4 regions of the Alkalilimnicola sp. S0819 genome follow, and region 4 is predicted to be linked to each of the others. Evidence: predicted binding sites of a transcription regulator. Region 4 holds the regulator's gene; each other region holds the start of a gene.

Region 1 (4,553 bases), on a different contig from region 4:
ACGCTTCCCGTGCCCGTGGCTGTGTCCAAGAAAACCCCCTATGAGCGTGCATCGGCGCTTTGGCCGAAAACCGAGCCCGCGAGTATAGCCGTCCCCGGCCTCCCTATGTAGGGGGCGGCTTTGCCCCTGGGCCCGGGATGGGCTATATCTGGGCGATCGACAGCCGATGACCCGGAGAGGCGGGATGAGTCACGAGTATTATCTGGACCTGCGCGGCCAGCGAGCACCGGAACCGTTGTTGCACACCGAAACCTATGCCCGCCAGCTCTGCGCCGGGGACAGCCTGCTGCTGGAGCTGGACGACCCGGATTCCCTGCCGGGGCTGGAGGACTGGGCGGGCCGCCACCACTGTCGGCTGCTGATCGAACCGGGCCAGGGGGACATTCGGCGGGTACGACTGGAGTTGGATGACTAGGCGGTTGCACCTTAATGGTGCGTTTTTGGCCGCCCTTGCCTCTTCGTGGTGCATTGTCTGCCCGGCGCGCCTGCCCCATGCACCATAAAGGCCCGTTTTTTCTGATGCGCCTGCCTTGGCACGGTTTCTGCTTCTTCAGCCCGTGAAATTTATCGCTTTATCCCCAGTGGAGGTCGAGCAATGTCTCGCACAGCAGCAGACGTCATCAAACAGATCCAGGACGAAGGCATCCGGTACGTGGACATGCGGTTCACCGATACCAAGGGCAAGATGCAGCACGTGACCATTCCCGCCAGCGAGGTGGACGAGGAGTTCTTCGAGTCGGGCAAGATGTTCGACGGCTCCTCCATCTCCGGCTGGAAGGGCATCAACGAGTCCGACATGATCCTGCTGCCCGACGCGGCCACCGCGGTGCTCGACCCCTTTTTCGACGAGCCCACGCTGAACATCATCTGCGACATCATCGAGCCGACCACCATGCAGGGCTACGAGCGTGATCCGCGCTCCATCGCGCGTCGCGCCGAGGCCTACCTGCAGTCCACCGGCGTGGGCGATCGCGCCCTGTTCGGTCCGGAGAACGAGTTCTTCGTGTTCGACGATGTGCGCTGGGGCTCCGACATGAGCGGCAGCTTCTGCAAGATCGACTCCGAAGAAGCCGGCTGGAACTCCGAGCGGGTCTACGCCGACGGCAACATGGGCCATCGTCCGGGCGTGAAGGGTGGCTATTTCCCCGTGCCCCCGGTGGACTCCCTGCATGATCTGCGCGGCGCCATGTGCGAAGCGCTGGAAGCCATGGGCCAGACCGTGGAAGTGCATCACCATGAAGTGGCCACCGCCGGGCAGTGCGAGATCGGCGTGGGCGCCAACACCCTGGTGCTGAAGGCCGACGAGGTGCAGAACCTCAAGTACGCCGTGCACAACGTGGCCCACGCCTACGGCAAGACCGTCACCTTCATGCCCAAGCCCCTGGTGGGTGACAACGGCAGCGGCATGCACGTGCACATGTCCATCGGCCAGGACGGCAAGGCGCTGTTCGCCGGCAATGAGTACGGGGGCCTGTCCGAAATGGCGCTGTACTACATCGGTGGTGTGATCAAGCACGCCAAGGCCATCAACGCCTTCTGCAACGCCTCCACCAACAGCTACAAGCGTCTGGTGCCGGGCTTCGAGGCGCCGGTGCTGCTGGCCTACTCCGCCCGCAACCGCTCCGCGTCCATCCGCATCCCCTACGTCACCAACCCCAAGGCGCGGCGTGTCGAGGTGCGTTTCCCGGACTCCACCGCCAACCCGTATCTGGCCTTCGCCGCCTTGCTGATGGCGGGGCTGGACGGCATCCAGAACAAGATCCACCCGGGCGATGCCATGGACAAGGATCTCTACGACCTGCCGCCGGAAGAGGAGAAGGACATTCCCAAGGTGGCCTTCTCCCTGGAAGAGGCGCTGCAGGCGCTGGACGCGGACCGCGAGTTCCTCACCGCCGGCGGCGTGTTCACCGATGACGCCATCGACGCCTACATTGCGCTGAAGATGGACGAAGTCCAGCGCCTGCGCATGACCACGCACCCGGTGGAATTCGATATGTACTACAGCTGCTGAGGCACCCGGAAGACACGGATCGATTCCCTTCGCCCGCCAGCGCGGCCCAAGGGAAACGCGCAGTGTCTTCCGGGCCCGGCACCGTCACCCACCCCCGCCCCGGCGGGGGTTTTTCGTGCCGCATTGCCGCACCCCGCGCCATGCCCTATCTTTGCGGTATGCGTATCTTCTTGCTCATCCTGCTGCTGCCCCTGCTCGCCCAGGCCGAGGTCTACAAATGGCGCGATGCCCAGGGCCGCATCCACTACAGCGATCGGCCGGTGGAGGGCGCCCAGCGCCTGGATCTGACCCGGCGCCCGCCCAACGAGTTCGAGGGCCAGCGCCCGTCGGCCGCGCCGTCCGGCCGCCGTGCCGCTCCCAGGGACGCCGCGCAGTCCGACGTAGCCCCCTACGCCCGGGTGGCCATCACTCGGCCCGCCGCGGACGAAACCTTCCGCAACACCACCAACACCATTCCGGTGCAGCTCGCCCTGGAGCCGGGCTTGCGCCCCGGCCACCGGGTGCAGTTCCTGCTCGATGGCGCCGCCTTCGGCCAGCCGGTGGCCACGCCCTCCGCCCAGCTCACCGGCGTGGAGCGGGGCAGCCACAGCCTGGCCGCCGTGGTGCTGGACGGGCAGGGGCAGACCCTTGCCCGCAGCGCTACCGTGAGCTTCCACTACCACAAGCCCAGCGTGGCCGGTGAAGATCGAGACGGGGCCGACAACCAGGCCCCGAACCCCCTGCCCGGCGCGCCTGCCCCCGGGGGCGGCGCACCGCGGCCGCCCGCGCCCATGGGCGGGCGATCCCCCCTGCAATGATCGCCGAGCCGCCGACGCCCCGGTAGCCGGTAGAGGCGGCTCATGGCCGCGATTTCGCCGCTTTTCCACCGAGCGCTAGCGGCTCCGAAGCCGACTGCCCATCGTGTTATCGCGGACACCCGCCGCGCCTGCAACGCGTTTATGCACCAAATTGGTGCGCCTCGCCACCGCTCTTCTCTATACTGGGCACCTGAGCGCGCCGCCCAACGCCCGCCGTGGCGCGTTCTCCGCCGCCATGCGCCGCTGGTGCGCTTATTGCATCGAGATTCCCCATGAATGCCGAACGACGCGCCACACCCAATATCCAGGAGCATCTGAGCACCGCCGTGGCGCTGCTCGATGAGCAAGGCCGGCTGGGGTACATGAATCCCGCCGCCGAGATCCTCTTCGCCACCAGCGCGCGCCAGGCCGCCGGCCAGTCTCTGGAGCAGCTCGCCCCCGGCGCCGATGGCCTGGGCGAGGCGCTGCGCCAGGCATTGGAAACCGGCGCGGCTTACACCGAGCGCGAGCGCCGCCTGCTGATCAACGGCCAGCTCATGACGGTGGACTGCACCATCACGCCCTTGGCCGGCGGGCACGCCCTGCTGGAACTCAGCCAGCTGGATCGGCATCTGCGCATCAGCCGCGAGTATCAGCTCATTGCCCAGAACAAGGCCACCCGAGAGCTGATCCGGGGCCTGGCCCATGAGATCAAGAACCCCTTGGGCGGCCTGCGGGGCGCGGCGCAGTTGCTGGAGCGCGAGCTGCCCGAGGCCGGGTTGCGGGAGTACACCCAGGTCATCATCCACGAGGCGGATCGTCTGCAGACCCTGGTGGATGGGCTGCTGGGCCCGCATCAGCCGCCCCAGCAGGGCATGGTGAACATCCACGAGGTGCTGGAACGGGTGCGCCAGCTGGTGCGGGCCGAAGCGCCGCCCGAGGTGGCGATCGTGCGCGATTACGACCCCAGCATCCCGCCTTTCCGGGGTGCGGCGGACCAGCTCATCCAGGCGGTGCTCAACGTGGTGCGCAACGGCCTGGAGGCGGTGGGCGAGCAGGGGCGCATCGTTCTGCGCACCCGCACCCAGCGCCAGTTCACCATCGATCAGACCACCCACAAGCTGGTGGCGCGCATCGACATCATCGATAGCGGCCCGGGCATTCCCGCCCCGCTGCAGGATCAGATCTTCTACCCCATGGTCACCACCCGTGCCCAGGGTTCCGGGCTGGGGCTGTCCATCTCCCAGACCCTGGTGAATCAGCACGGGGGCCTGATCGAGTGTGCCAGTGAGCCCGGTCACACCGTTTTCACCCTGTGGCTGCCGCTGGAGGATTACCCATGATCGAGGCCGGTGTCTGGATCGTCGACGACGATAGCTCCATCCGCTGGGTGCTGGAGCGCGCCCTGGCGCAGGCGGGCTTTGCGGTGCGCAGCTTCGAGCGGGCCGATACGGTGCTCACCGCCCTCGCCCGGGAGCAGCCCGCCGTGCTGCTCAGCGATGTGCGCATGCCGGGGCTGAGCGGCATGGGCCTGTTGAGCGAGGTGGCCGAGCGCTGGCCGCGCCTGCCGGTGATCATCATGACCGCCCATTCGGACCTGGAGTCGGCGGTCTCCGCCTACCAGGGCGGCGCCTTCGACTACCTGCCCAAGCCCTTCGACCTGGACGAGGCCGTGGAACTGGTGCGCCGCGCCCTGCAGACCCGCAAGGGAAGCAGCACAGCCCCCGCCGAGCCCGAGCCGCTGCCCGAGATCATCGGCGAGGCAC
Region 2 (4,553 bases), on a different contig from region 4:
TGCTTGGCGCCGGTCATCGCAAGGTAAAGCATGCGGTCCATGGTCAGGGCTCCTTGAAGCTGGGCGATCTCTCCCCCCTTGGGAGCGGCTCATGCGCTCCCAAGGGGTTGGCGGGTGGCGTTAACCGCGGATGTTGAGGATTTCCCGGGTCAGCTGATCCTGGGTGGAGATCATCTGGGCGTTGGCCGAGTAGTTGCGCTGGGCGGTGATCATCTTCACCAGCTGCTCGGTCAGGTCCACATTGGATTGCTCCAGCGCCCCCGCCTCGATCACCCCCAGGCCGCCGTCCCCCGGGTTGCCCATCACCGGCTGGCCGGAGGCGAAGGTCTCCACCCAGCTGGTGCCGCCCACGTTCTGCAGGCTCTCGGGGGCGGGGAAGTTGGCCAGCGCCACCTGCCCCAGCACCTGGGACTGGCCGTTGGTGTAGCGGGCGAAGATGGTGCCGTCGCCTTCCACGCTGAGGCTGGAGAACTGCCCGGCGGCATAGCCGTCCTGGTCGATGCGGGTCACCGCGAAGGGGGTGCCGAACTGGGTGAGGCTGGAGAAATCGATCTCGTAGCGCAATTCGTTGGCGCCGCCCAGGGGGCCGCCGCTGAAGGCCACTTCGGCGCTGTTCGGCCCGGTGGCGCTGACGTCGGCGACGATGGCCGGGTCCACGTCCGGCACGCCGGGCTGGGTGTCGGGCAAAGTGGGGTCGTTATCCACCGCCACGCCGGAGAACACACCGTTCTGGTCGAAATTGAGCTGGATGGGGCCGCGCGCGCCGCTGCCGACACCTTCCACTTCCGCATAGGCCGTCCAGGTGTTGTCGGCATCCTTGCGAAAATACAGGGTCTGCACATGCTCCCGGCCCAGGGAGTCGAACACGGTGGTGGAGGTGGAGAAGTTGTACTGCTCCGGGCGCGGGTTTAGGCGGTCAAAGGCCAGCGTCGGATCCAGCGGGTCGATGGCGTTGTCCTGGGCGTCCAGGTTGGCGACGATGCTCATCGCGACGCCGGTGCCGCCGGTGGCCCGCGGGTTCACGTCCCCGGTCTGCACGCTCAGAGGCCCCAGCTGGCCGGTGACGTTGCCCTGGGCATCGGCCAGGAAGCCGGTCAGTTGCTGCCCCTGGGCGTTGCTCACGAAGCCATCCCGGTCCAGTTCGAAGGCGCCGGCACGGGTATAGGCGACGTTGCCGCCGTCATTGACGCGGAAGAAGCCGGTGCCGTCGATGGCCAGGTCCAGCGCGTTGCCGGTGTAATCCCGGCCGCCCTGGGTGAACTGCTGGCGGATATCCGACAGGCGCACGCCCTGCCCCACGGCATTGCTCGCCGCGCCCAGGTTGCTGGAGGCGAAGATATCGGCGAACTCCGCCCGGCTCTGCTTGAAGCCGATGGTGGAACTGTTGGCAACGTTGTTGCCGGTGACGTCCAGATCGGTGCTGGCGGCCTTCAGGCCGGTCAGTGCGGTTTCAAAGCTCATCTCACACCCCCTGCGGTGGTCTTATTGGATCTGCTGTACGGAATCGAGGGAGGTCTCGCCCAGGCCGGCGAGGGTCAGGGTCGGGCTCTGCCCGCCCTGTCCCAGCCGCACGCTCTGCACCTGGGCGCTGCTCACGGTCTCCAGGGCATAGCTCTCGCCCTCGTAAACCGTGCTGGCGCTGATCTGGTAACGCCCCGGGGGCAGGCTGTTGCCCTCGGCGTCGGTACCGTCCCAGCTGAAGGCGGTCTGGCCCGCCGGCTGGCCGCCCAGGTTGCGCTCGTGGACGAGCTGCCCGGCGGCGTTGCGAATCTTCACCGTCAGATTATCGACACGGCTCGGCAGCTGGATGCCGGCGCGCAGCTCGCCGCCTTCGGCCAGATAACCTTCCGGCGAGCGGATGCTGACCTCGCGACCCACCAGGCTGGCGGCGCGCAGGGCCTGGTCGGATTTCATGTCGGCGGTGAATTCGGAGAAGGCCTTGCTCAGCTCGCCGATGCCGTTGGCGGAGGTGAACTGGGCGATCTGGGTCATGAATTCGCCGCTCTGCATGGGCTCCATGGGGTCCTGGTTGCGCAGCTGCGCGGTCATGAGCTTGAGGAAGTCCTCCTGGCCCATCTCGCTCTTGCCGCGGCCGGCGCCCTGGCTGCCGCCCACGCCGTTGCCGCCACTCAGTGCCGAAAAATCAATCATGCTCTACCCCCTTATTGGCCCAGCCGCAGGGTCTGCAGCAGGAGTTCACGGGAGGTGTTCATGACCTCCACGTTGTTCTGGAAGCTGCGCGAGGCGGAGATCATATTGGTCATCTCCTCCACGGCGTTGACGTTGGAGCGGTATACATAGCCGTTGCCATCGGCCATGGGATGGTCCGGCTGGTACAGGGCCTGCACCGGCGCCTCGCTCTCGACGATGCCCTGCACCCGCACGCCCACGCCGGCGGCCTCGTTGGCGCCGGCCTGGCTGGCCTTGAGCGCGGCGGCGAACACCGGCTGGCGGGCGCGGTAGGCCTCGACCTCGCTGCCGGCGACGCTCTCGGCATTGGCCAGGTTGCTCGCCGTGGTGTTCAGCCGCAGGGACTGGGCGTTCATGGCGGAGCCGGCGATGTTGAACACATGCAACAGGGACATGGTGATTACTCCCCTCTGAGCGCGCCGAGCAGACCCTGGATCCGCCCGGTCAGGAAATTGAGCGACGCCTGGTAGTGCACGCTGTTCTCGGCGAACTTGGCCTGCTCCACCTGGGTTTCCACGGTGTTGCCGTCCAGGCTCGGCTGCTGAGGCACGCGGTAGAGCGCACGGGGCTGGAAGGCGCCGCCGCCCTCGGGCTGGATATGCCGGGCGTGGGTGGCGCGCATCTCGCCCTGCCCGCCCTGGGCCTGACGCAGCGCCGCCTGGAAGTCCAGGTCGCGGGCCTTGTAGTTGGGCGTATCGGCGTTGGCCAGGTTCTCGGCCAGCAGTTTGGTGCGCTCGGCGCGCAACTTGAGTGCGGCCGCATGCACACCGAAGGTCTTGTCGAAAGAGATGCTCATGGCTCGCCTCGCAATGAATCGTTGCCGAAGCATCTGCAAGGGGTGTGCCAAGTGGCCGCTAAACGAGGAGTACGCCGGGTTGGAGGCCGCCCGGGCAGGGATCAGGCCGGTGGCCCGGGGCGAGGGGCCGGGCGGGCGGCGTCGGTTTTCTGACGGCTCGCCGCGAGGAGCGCGCGGCTCAGGCTTTCAGGCGATAGATGGAGCCGTTGGCTGTGCGGACCATCTCGAAGGCGTCGCTGTGCCGGGCCAGGGATTCGCTGGCCCCCAGCATCAGGTAGCCGCCCGGGTTCAGGATGCGGCTCATGCGGGAGATGATGTCCTGGCGGGATTCGGCTGAAAAATAAATGAGCACATTGCGGCACATGATCAGATCGAAGCGCCCCAGCAGGCTGTAGCTCTCCAGCAGGTTGTGCAGCCGAAAGTGCGCGCGGCGACGGATCTCCGGCTTCACTTCCCAGTGCGCTTCATCCACCGGGGTGAAGAAGCGCTCCTGGCGCTCGCGGCTCAGGCCGCGGTTCATGGCGGCAGTGCCATAGCGGGCGGCGTTGGCGTGGCTGATCATGGCCGGGGCGATATCGGTGCCGATAATCTCGGTGTCCAAGGAATTGCCCTGGTCATTGAACTCCTGGTTGGTCATGGCCACGGAGTAGGCCTCCTGCCCGGAGGAACAGGCGGCCGACCAGATGCGGGTGCGCCAGCGTCGGGCCTGCAGCCACTCGGGGAACAGATAGTTCTGCAGGATCAGGAAGGGGTAGCCATCACGAAACCACTGGGTTTCGTTGGTGGTCATGGCCTCGATGACCTCGCCACGCAGGCTTTGGGCGCCTGCCCGATCCAGGGCCTCCACCAGCGCGCCCAGGTCCGTGAAACCGTGGCGGCTCATGGTGTGGCCGAGTCGGCTGCTTACCAGATACTGCTTGTGCTCGCCCAGGACAATGCCGCTGGAGCGCTCCAGAAATCGGCAAAATCGTTCATAGTCTTCGGCCTTGATGGCGGTCATCGGCAAACCCGGTCGTTATACCCGCGGCGGCTGTTTGCCAAGTCCCTCGGCATGGTGGCCTCCTGCCGGCATGAGCGCAACATTATACGGCTTGGCCCATCTGTTCCAGCCGCCCGTTCACCTTCTCGGCCAGCTCCTCGGGATGGAACTTGGCGAGAAAGTCATCGGCACCCACCCGCTGCACCATCTCCTTGTTGAACACGCCGCTCAGGGAGGTATGCAACAGCACATGCAGGCGCATTAGCTCATCGTCGTCACGGATTCGGCGGGTCAGGGTATAGCCGTCCATCCGGGGCATCTCGATGTCGGAAATCACCAGCAGCAGGCGCTTGAACGGAGACTCCGGATCCTGGCTCCACTCCTTGAGTGTCTTGAGGGCCTGTTCGCCGTCGTTGGCCAGGGTGACCTCCACGCCGATGCGCTCCAGGGTGCGCTTGATCTGGTTGCGCGCCACCACGGAGTCGTCGGCCACCAGCACATGCCAGGCACCGGCGTCTTCCCGGCTCTGCACCGCTTCCTCGTTGAAGTTCACGCCGCCGGCGGCGTTGATCTCGGCGAGCACCTTCT
Region 3 (4,553 bases), on a different contig from region 4:
TTGGGCGCGCTGCGGCGCCGCCATGCCCAGGCGCGTAACGCGCTGGGACTGCTCACCGGTTACGCGGCGCCGGAACTGCCCGAAGCCGAGCGCCTTGGCGGGCAGGGCATGGGTGAAGGCGTTCCCGTGGGCCTCTCTTCGGTGCTGTTGCAGCGCCGCCCGGACATCCTCGCCGCCGAGCAGCGGCTGATGGCGGCCAATGCCAACATCGGCGCCGCCCGCGCGGCCTTCTTCCCGCGCGTCACGCTCACCGCCTTCGGCGGCAGCGCCTCGGCGGAGCTCTCGGCGCTGTTCCAGTCCGGCACCGGGGCCTGGAGCTTCGCGCCGCGCATCACCCTGCCGATCTTCGACTGGGGTCGTAACCGGCGAAACCTGGAGCTTGCCGAGCTGCGCCGGGAAATCGCCGTGGTGGAATACGAGCAGCGCATCCAGCAGGCTTTCCGTGAAGTCGCCGACGCGCTGGACGCCCTGGCGAGCCTGGATGGCGAGATCGCCGCCCAGCAGGCCCTGCTGAAAGCCCAGCAGCGGCGCCTGTCGCTGGCCGAGCGCCGCTACGAAGGCGGCATCGCCAACTACCTGGAAGTGCTGGACGCCCAGCGCGAGCTGTTCGGCGCGGAACAGGGGATGGCGCAGTTGCGGCAATTGCGGCTGCTTAACCGGGTGGAATTGTTCGCGGCGCTTGGGGGCGGGGACTGAGAGAGTGCGCTTTGGGGCCTGGTGGTTGCCGCCATGTCCGGGTGGGGCTGCACGGGTTTCACGGCTTGGTCTGGACTGCGTCCAGATTGCCCTGTGCTCCTCAGCGTGAGCGGCGCTCCACGAACTCGCTACGCCTTCGGCTCCGCTCACGCCTCTGGTGCTCGGCTGCGCCGACAAACCCGTGCAGCCCCACCCGGACACGGCTCCCCGAGCGTGTAGCCAGCGTCCCGAATCCGGGATCTTGAATCCACCTGGTTTCTTTCAGCGCACGGTAGCGGGGAGATCCTCGATTCCGCATCGTTGTATCGCGGCTACGCGCTCTTTCCCAGCCCGCGGGCCGCGTCCGAGGTTTGGTGCCGGGGTTTGGTACGGCTTTCGGCGGCCGTCGATGAAGCCGAGCATCGCAGCCGGAAAGGGATCAGCGAGCAGCCTTGTCTGAGCGGAGCCGACGGCGTAGCGAGTTTGGCTGCTCGCCCCTTTCCGGCGAGAAGCGCAGGGTAGTCCCGGGCGCAGCCCGGGACCGAATCGTGGGCCGCCGAAAGCCGTACCAAACCCCGACATGACCACAGGTCGCAGAATCTCCCACCCAAGCCCTCCAAAGCTTTCTTGCCCGAAACGCCCCACTAGGCACGATCCCTGCATATCCCTACCCAAAGCCCATAAACCCCGTCAATAAAGCGGCAGGCACCCATGGCCGAAGAGAACCAGGACGGACAGGAGAAGACCGAAGACCCAACGCCCAAACGTCGCCAAGACGCGAAGGACAAGGGTCAGGTCCCCCGATCCCAGGAGTTGAACGTCACTTTGCTGACGCTCGCCGCCGCGAGCGCCTTGCTGGTGTTCGGCCCCTATATGGGCGCCTCCTTGATGGACCTGATCGGCGAGGGCCTGCGGGTGGATCGCGCCGTGATCTTCGACCCGGACGGCCCGTTCAAGCAGTTGCGCGCCATCGTCGCGCAAGGCCTGTGGCTGATCGCGCCCTTCGCCCTGGTAATGCTGTTGGTGGCGCTGCTCTCCCCGGTGCTGCTGGGCGGGTGGGTGTTCAGCGGCAAGGGCCTGCAGCCGAAGCTGGAGAAGCTGAACCCCTTGAAGGGGCTCAAGCGCATCTTCGGCCCCCAGGGCCTGATGAATCTGGTCAAGGCGCTGGCCAAGGTGCTGGTGGTGGGGGGCGTGGGCACGATGTTGCTGTGGAGCCTGCGCGACAATATCGCCCTGTTGGGCACCGTCGGGCTGATGGAGGGCGTCGCGCTCGCCGCCAAGCTGCTGTTCGGCAGCTTCTTCGCCCTGGCGGCGGCGCTGATCCTGGTGGCGGCGGTGGACGTGCCCTGGCAGATCTACTCCCACACCAAGAAGCTGCGCATGACAAAGCAGGAACTCAAGGACGAGTTCAAGGACACCGAGGGCAAGCCCGAGGTCAAGGGCAAGATCCGCCAGCTGCAGCAGCAGATCGCCCAGGGCCGGATGATGGAGAAGGTGCCCGAGGCCGATGTGGTGGTCACCAACCCCACCCACTTCGCCGTGGCGCTGAAATACGACCAGGCCGGGGGTGGCGCGCCGGTGGTGGTGGCCAAGGGCGTGGACGAGATCGCCAAGCGCATCCGCGAGATCGCCGGCGAGCACCGGGTGCCGTTGTTCGAGGCGCCGCCGCTGGCGCGTGCGCTGTACCGGACCACCAAGCTCGAGCAGGAAATCCCCGCCGGGCTGTATCTGGCCGTCGCCCAGGTGCTGGCCTACATCTACCAGCTGCGCGGCGCCGTCCGCGCCCAGGGCGAGCGGCCCACGCGGCCGAACCCGGACATACCCGAAGAATTCCAGCAATACGCCCAGCGTGACCAGGGGAGCGCGGATCCATGAGCACCGCCGTGATGAACGTCGTACGCCAGATCGGCAGTCGTGGCCTGGGCACGCCGCTGCTGGTGGTGGCGCTGTTGATGATGCTGGTGATCCCGCTGCATGCGCTGGCCCTGGACATGCTGTTCACCTTCAACATCGTGCTCTCCATGCTGGTGCTGCTGGTCACGGTGTACGTGGCCCGGCCGCTGGAGTTCGCCGTCTTCCCCACGGTGCTGCTGATCGCCACCCTGCTGCGCCTGGCGCTGAACGTGGCCTCCACCCGGGTGGTGCTGCTGGAAGGGCACACCGGCACCGATGCCGCCGGCCAGGTCATCGAGGCCTTCGGCAACTTCGTCATCGGCGGCAACTACGCGGTGGGCTTCGTGGTCTTCGGCATCCTGATGATCATCAACTTCGTGGTGGTCACCAAGGGCGCCGGGCGCATCTCCGAGGTGTCCGCCCGCTTCACCCTGGATGCCCTGCCCGGCAAGCAGATGGCCATCGACGCGGATCTCAACGCCGGCCTGATCACCCAGGACCAGGCCCGGGAGCGCCGCGCCGAGGTCTCCCAGGAGGCCGACTTCTACGGCTCCATGGACGGCGCGAGCAAGTTCGTCCGCGGGGACGCCATCGCCGGCGTGCTGATCCTGTTCATCAACATCATCGGCGGCTTCGCCATTGGCATGCTGCAGCATGGCATGGCCGCCGGCACCGCCTTCGAGTACTACACCCTGCTGACCATCGGTGACGGTCTGGTGGCGCAGATCCCCTCGCTGATGCTCTCCACCGGCACCGCCATCATCGTCACGCGGGTATCCGCCGCCCAGGACATGTCCGGCGCGGTGAGCGCGCAGATCCTCAGCAACCCCAAGGTGCTCTGGGTCACCGCCGGGGTGGTGGGTTTCCTGGGCATCATTCCGGGCATGCCCAACATGCCCTTCCTGCTGCTGGCCGCGCTGTGCGCGAGCGGCGCCTGGGTCGCCACGAAACGCAGCAAGGCCGAGGACGAGGCGCTGGAAATGCCGGTGGACGAGCTGCCCCGGGCCGGCGACGCGCCCCCCGCCGAGCAGCGAGAGCTGAGCTGGGACGATGTGCCGCCGGTGGACGTGATCGGCCTGGAGGTGGGCTACGGCCTGATCCCGCTGGTGGATCGCAACCAGGGCGGCCAGTTGCTCACCCGCATCAAGGGCGTGCGCAAGAAGCTCTCCCAGGATCTGGGTTTTCTGGTGCAGCCGGTGCACATCCGCGACAACCTGGATCTCGGCCCCAGCCAGTACCGGCTGAGTGTGCTGGGCGTGCCGGTGGCCGAGGCCGAGATCTACCCCAACAAGGAAATGGCCATCAACCCGGGGTCCGTCTCGGGCCAGGTGCAGGGCATCCCCACCAAGGACCCGGCCTTCGGCCTGGAGGCGGTATGGATAGACGCGGGTCAGCGCGACCAGGCCCAGACCCTGGGCTACACGGTGGTGGACGCCAGCACCGTGGTGGCGACCCACTTGAGCCAGGTCATTCAGACCCACGCCCATCAGCTGCTGGGCCACGAGGAAGCGCAGAAGCTGCTGGACCAGCTGGCCCAGAGCCAGCCCAAGCTGGTAGCCGAGGTGGTGCCGGATACGCTGCCCTTGTCGGTGGTGGTGAAGGTGCTGCAGAACCTGCTCGAGGAACGTGTGCCCATTCGCGATATGCGCAGCATCGTCGAGACCCTGGCGGAGCAGGGCACCCGCACCCGCGACCCCGCCCAGCTCACCATGGCGGTGCGCGAGGCGCTCGGAAGGATGATCGTGCAGAGCATCGCCGGCATGGTCGGCGAGGTGCCGGTGATGACCCTGGATCCGCAGTTGGAACAGATATTGCTTGATACCGTACAAGGCACCAGCGATGGCGCCGCCGGCTTCGAGCCGGGGCTTGCGGAGCGGCTGCAGCGGTCTCTCGCCGAGAACGCCCAGCGTCAGGAAATGGCCGGCCAGCCGGCGATTCTGCTGACCTCGCCGCAACTGCGCAGCTGGCTGTACCGGCTGACCCGG
Region 4 (4,553 bases):
TACAGTTCCACCGCGTCATCGGCCACCAGCCGATGGCCGCGTTCGATCAGCTGCAGGGCGGTCTCGCTCTTGCCCACGCCGCTCTCGCCGGTGAGCAGCACGCCCCGCCCATCCAGCGACAGCAGGACGCCGGGAATGGTCTGTACTTCGGGGCTCGTGGGGCGGATGGGCATGTCTGTGTTCAGGACGGGTTCCGGGTGGCCTGCCAGTCCAGCAGCATCTGATGGATCTGTTCGGGCGTTTCCGCGCCGCGCAGGCGCTCGCACAGCGTCTGGTCGCTGAACAGCTCCGCCAGGCTGGAGAGGATCTGCAGGTGCTCGTCGGTGAAGTGCTCCGGAACCACCAGGGCAAACATCAGGTCCACGGGTTGCTTGTCGAAGGCGTCGAAGTCCACGCCGCTCTGCAACTTGATGAAGGCGCCCAGCGCCTCGCTGCTGCCCTCGATGCGGGCGTGAGGCAGGGCGACTCCGCGGCCGAGGCCGGTGCTGCCCAGCCGCTCCCGGCTGATCAGTTTTTCGAACACCGTGTTCGCGGACAGGGTGTCGGCGTTCCGGGTAAGCAGTTCGCTGAGTGTCTCCAGGGAGCGTTTCTTGCTGGCCAGGTCCGCATCGACGGCGATGCGTTCGAGGCTGATCAGATCGACGATGTTCATTTTTTCTAGCGCGCCTATGGAAGCGGGGCGGCCCGTTTTGGGGCCGCCCCGACTGCGTTACTCGAGCGCTGCCTTCTGGGCGGCGCCTTCGCGACGGTGGTGATCGGTGAGTTTTTCCTTGTGCTTGACGACCTGCCGGTCGAGCTTGTCGATCAGCGCGTCGATGGCGGCATACATGTCCTCGTGGGTGGCTTCGGCGTGAATGCGGGCCCCACTGAGTAGCATGGTGGCTTCGGCCTTCTGGTCCAACTTTTCCACCGTGAGAATGACGTGCACATCCACCACGTTGTCGAAGTGACGCTCCAGGCGGTCGAGTTTGTCCTTGACGTAGCTGCGGAGCGCCTCGGTGATGTCCACGTGATGGCCGGTGACGTTGATCTGCATACCGCCTCCTTTGGGGTATTCAGGCGAGCCTCTTTCGCTCGGTGGATGAACCAATGTTCATGGCTTCCCTGTACTTTGCCACGGTTCGTCGGGCAACGTTAATGCCTTCGTCCTGAAGGATCTCGGTGAGCTTGCTGTCACTCAAGGGCTTGTCGGGTGCCTCGGCGGCGATGAGCTTGCGGATGCGTGCGCGGATGGCGGTGGCGGAGCACTCCTGGCCATCGGCGGTGCTGACGTGGCTGGAGAAGAAATACTTGAACTCCAGCGTGCCCCGCGGGGTGTGCATGTACTTCTGGGTGGTGATGCGCGAGATGGTGGACTCGTGCATCTCCACCTCTTCGGCCACTTCGCGCAGTACCAGCGGCTTCATGGCCTCTTCGCCGTGCTCGAAGAAGCCCTGCTGGTGGGCGACGATGAAGCGGGCGACCTTCAGCAGGGTCTCGTGGCGGCTCTGCAGGCTCTTGAGGAACCAGCGCGCCTCCTGGAGCTGGTCGCGCAGGGTGGCGCTCTCGCCACCCTTGAGCAGGCCGGCGTAGTAGTCGTTGACCCGAATCTTCGGCAGGGCATCGGTGTTCAGATCCACCTGCCAGACCCCCCGCTGCTTGCGCACGAACACATCCGGAATGACATATTGGGGCGTTTCGTCGCTGATCCGCGCGCCCGGATGCGGATCCAGGGTCTGGATCAGGGCGACCACCGCCCGCAGGCTGTCCTGGTCGAGCTTCAGGCGGCGCATCAACTGGCTGTATTGGCGCCCGGCGAGCAGTTCCAGGTGCTTGTCCACCAGCAGCCGCGCTTCGGCGAGCCAGGGGGTGTCGGGGGGCAGGGGCTCGAGCTGCAGCAGCAGCGCTTCGCGGGGCTCCCGCGCGGCCACCCCCACCGGGTCGAAGCGCTGGACGCGCTGAAGCACCGTTTCCACCTCTTCCGGTTCCACCCGCCACTCGGGGGGCAGGGCCTGCAGCACCTCCTCGGTGCCGATGTGCAGGTAACCGTCGTCGGCCACCGAGTCGATGAGGATCTCGGCGATATAGCGGTCCTTCTCGGTGAAACCGCACAGATCCGCCTGCCAGCGCAGGTGCGCGCGCAAGCCGCCCGCGCTGCCGCTCTCGTTGGCGAAGGGGTCGCGGTCGTCGAATTCGGGGCTGCTGTAGCTGGTGGAGCCGTCGTAGACGTCGTCCCACTGGCTGTCCACCGGCAATTCGTCGGGGATGTGCTCGTTGGGCTCGCTGGTATCCCGGGCGCTGTCCTCCGCGGGCTCCGGGGCGTCCCGGGCCTCGCGTTCCTCGTCGCGCTCGCGGCTGGACAGTTCCCGGTCCAGGCTGGGCTCGGTGTCTTCCTCCAGCTCCAGCATGACATTGGACTCCAGCGCCTGCTGGATCTCCAGCTGCAGGTCCAGGCTGGAGAGCTGCAACAGCCGTATGGCCTGTTGCAGCTGGGGCGTCATGGTGAGCTGCTGCCCCAGGCGTATTTGCAGACTTTGCTTCATGCCCATGGGCGTCGGTCGATGCCGCGCGCTGCGTGCCGCTGATTAGTGTGGGATGGGTACATGCTTAGCGTCCATCGTAGCCTAATTGTCACGGGGCTGGAACGGCGGGCGGGCCGCGCCGGGCCCGGGGAGGCGCTGCCCCCTTCTTTTGGGCCTCTCACCGTCTGGCGGTTCGCCGCCAAGGCGCGATGGGGCGTCGCCCTGGCCAAGGGTCTGGGCCATTCGTGGCGGGCGCCGCCTCGCCGAGGCGCGCCCGGCTGCCGCAGAGGCCTCGGGGGGATCGATCCGTGTGCCCCTAGAGCCGGAAATGCTCCCCCAGGTAGACCTCCTTGACCCGCTGATTGGCCAGCACTTCTTCGGCGCTGCCCTCGGCGATCACCGCGCCGTCCCCCAGGATATAGGCCCGCTGCACGATGCCCAGGGTCTCGCGCACATTGTGGTCGGTGATCAGCACGCCGATGCCGCGTTCGGCCAGATGGCGCACGATCTGCTGGATGTCCACCACCGAGATGGGGTCCACGCCGGCGAAAGGCTCATCGAGCAGGATGAAACGCGGGTTGGCGGCCAGCGCCCGGGCGATTTCCACTCGGCGCCGTTCGCCCCCGGAGAGCGAGATGCCCATTTGATCGCGCAGGTGGGTGACGTGGAATTCCTCCAGCAGCGCGTCCAGCTCCTGGCGGCGCTGGGCGCGGCTGAGCTCCTTGCGGGTCTCCAGCACGGCCATCAGGTTGTTGGCGACGCTCAACTTGCGGAATACCGAGGCTTCCTGGGGCAGGTAGCCGATGCCGAGCCGCGCCCGGGTGTGGATGGGCAGGCGGGTGATGTCCTGCCCGTCCAGCACGATGCGCCCGCCGTCGGCGGCGATCAGGCCGACGATCATGTAGAAGGAGGTGGTCTTGCCGGCGCCGTTGGGGCCCAGCAGGCCGACGATCTCGCCGCTCTGCAGGGCGAAGCTGGCGTCCTTGACCACGGTGCGCCCCTTGTAGCGCTTGATCAGGCCTTCGGCGAGCAGGCGGCTCATGGCGCGTCGCCCTTGTCATCTTCCTTGGGGAAGAACTTGATGCGGATACGCTGGTCTTCGCCCTCGCCGCGCTCGGCCTGCATGCGGTCTTCCTGCACCAGATAGACGATGGTCTCGCCTTCGAACTCGTCCTGGCCCTGGGTGATCAGGCCGCCCTGGAGCAGACGGACCCGCTCGGGGCCGCTGGCGTAATACTCCATGCGCGGGGCACGGGCCTTGACCGGCAGGGGCTGGTCGTCGGGCAGCTGCTGGTAGGTGGCGGGGCGGCCGTCCACGTAGGCCTTGTCCAGCTCGCCGCCCTCGGTCTGGTAGACGGTCATCTTGTCGCCGGTGATCTTCAGCGTGCCCTGGGTGAGGATCACATTGCCGGTGTACACACTCACGCCGCTGACGTTGTCCATCTCGGCGCGGTCGGCTTCCAGTTCGATGGGTTGTTCACGGTCGCTCTCGAGCGCGCCCGCGGCGAGGGGCAGCGCCAGAACCAGCAGGGCGAGGAGCTTATTGGTCTTCCGGTACATAGTGTCCCTTTACTTCGGAGAGGAATTCCACCCGGTCTTCGGCCACCCAGGCGCGGGCGCCTGTGCCCTGGATACGCGAGACGCCCTGGCGGACTTCGGTGTAGGCGTCGGTCTCGGCGTAGTCGCGGCTGGGGGTGATGCGCACGTTTTCGGTATCCAGCTCCAGCGGGCGGTTCACGGGGCTTGCCGCCCGGCGCACCGTGACTCTGCCGCGCAACTCCACCCGGTCCTCGTCGGGCCAGGCGATACCCTGCTCGGCGTGGGCGTGCCAGGTCGCGCCTTCCTCGGGATAGGCCTCCAGGCGCGGCGTGGCCAGCGTCCAGCGGTCATCCTCGGGGTAGTGGGCGACCCGGGGCGAGTCCACTTGGTAGTCCCAGCGCCCGGTGGCGTCGGTGCTGCGCAGGCGAAAGCCTTCGAAGAAGGCGTCGGGGACGCTGACGGCGGCGGCGTCGGCGGCGTCTCGTGATTCGTCGCGGTCACGGGACAGCCACC

What was found. Region 4 encodes sigma-54, which starts transcription at its own class of promoters, with help from an activator protein. Its sites were predicted from a motif close to TGGCANGNTNCNTGCTT; they were not measured.
Region 1: glnL (nitrogen regulation protein NR(II)) is a predicted target of sigma-54. The motif match lies at 3,053-3,069, and genes of this name have one in related genera.
Region 2: flgB (flagellar basal body rod protein FlgB) is a predicted target of sigma-54. The motif match lies at 3,020-3,036, and genes of this name have one in related genera.
Region 3: flhB (flagellar biosynthesis protein FlhB) is a predicted target of sigma-54. The motif match lies at 1,322-1,338, and genes of this name have one in related genera.

The regions. Positions count from the first base shown of each region.
Region 1 covers NZ_WHIW01000015.1:58,800-63,352, reverse strand. The annotation lists gene GBG68_RS12085 (sulfurtransferase TusA family protein) at 185-415, shown strand; gene glnA (glutamate--ammonia ligase) at 596-2,011, shown strand; gene GBG68_RS12075 (DUF4124 domain-containing protein) at 2,170-2,808, shown strand; gene glnL (nitrogen regulation protein NR(II)) at 3,081-4,130, shown strand; gene glnG (nitrogen regulation protein NR(I)) at 4,127-4,553, shown strand, end outside.
Region 2 covers NZ_WHIW01000004.1:61,622-66,174, forward strand. The annotation lists gene flgF (flagellar basal-body rod protein FlgF) at 1-41, opposite strand, end outside; gene flgE (flagellar hook protein FlgE) at 121-1,461, opposite strand; gene GBG68_RS04620 (flagellar hook assembly protein FlgD) at 1,483-2,151, opposite strand; gene flgC (flagellar basal body rod protein FlgC) at 2,163-2,585, opposite strand; gene flgB (flagellar basal body rod protein FlgB) at 2,591-2,986, opposite strand; gene GBG68_RS04635 (CheR family methyltransferase) at 3,165-3,986, opposite strand; gene GBG68_RS04640 (chemotaxis protein CheV) at 4,069-4,553, opposite strand, start outside.
Region 3 covers NZ_WHIW01000004.1:23,228-27,780, reverse strand. The annotation lists gene GBG68_RS04455 (efflux transporter outer membrane subunit) at 1-696, shown strand, start outside; gene flhB (flagellar biosynthesis protein FlhB) at 1,387-2,550, shown strand; gene flhA (flagellar biosynthesis protein FlhA) at 2,547-4,553, shown strand, end outside.
Region 4 covers NZ_WHIW01000008.1:87,109-91,661, forward strand. The annotation lists gene GBG68_RS08595 (hypothetical protein) at 1-173, opposite strand, end outside; gene ptsN (PTS IIA-like nitrogen regulatory protein PtsN) at 182-652, opposite strand; gene hpf (ribosome hibernation-promoting factor, HPF/YfiA family) at 710-1,036, opposite strand; gene GBG68_RS08610 (RNA polymerase factor sigma-54) at 1,056-2,522, opposite strand; gene lptB (LPS export ABC transporter ATP-binding protein) at 2,818-3,543, opposite strand; gene lptA (lipopolysaccharide transport periplasmic protein LptA) at 3,540-4,061, opposite strand; gene lptC (LPS export ABC transporter periplasmic protein LptC) at 4,042-4,553, opposite strand, start outside.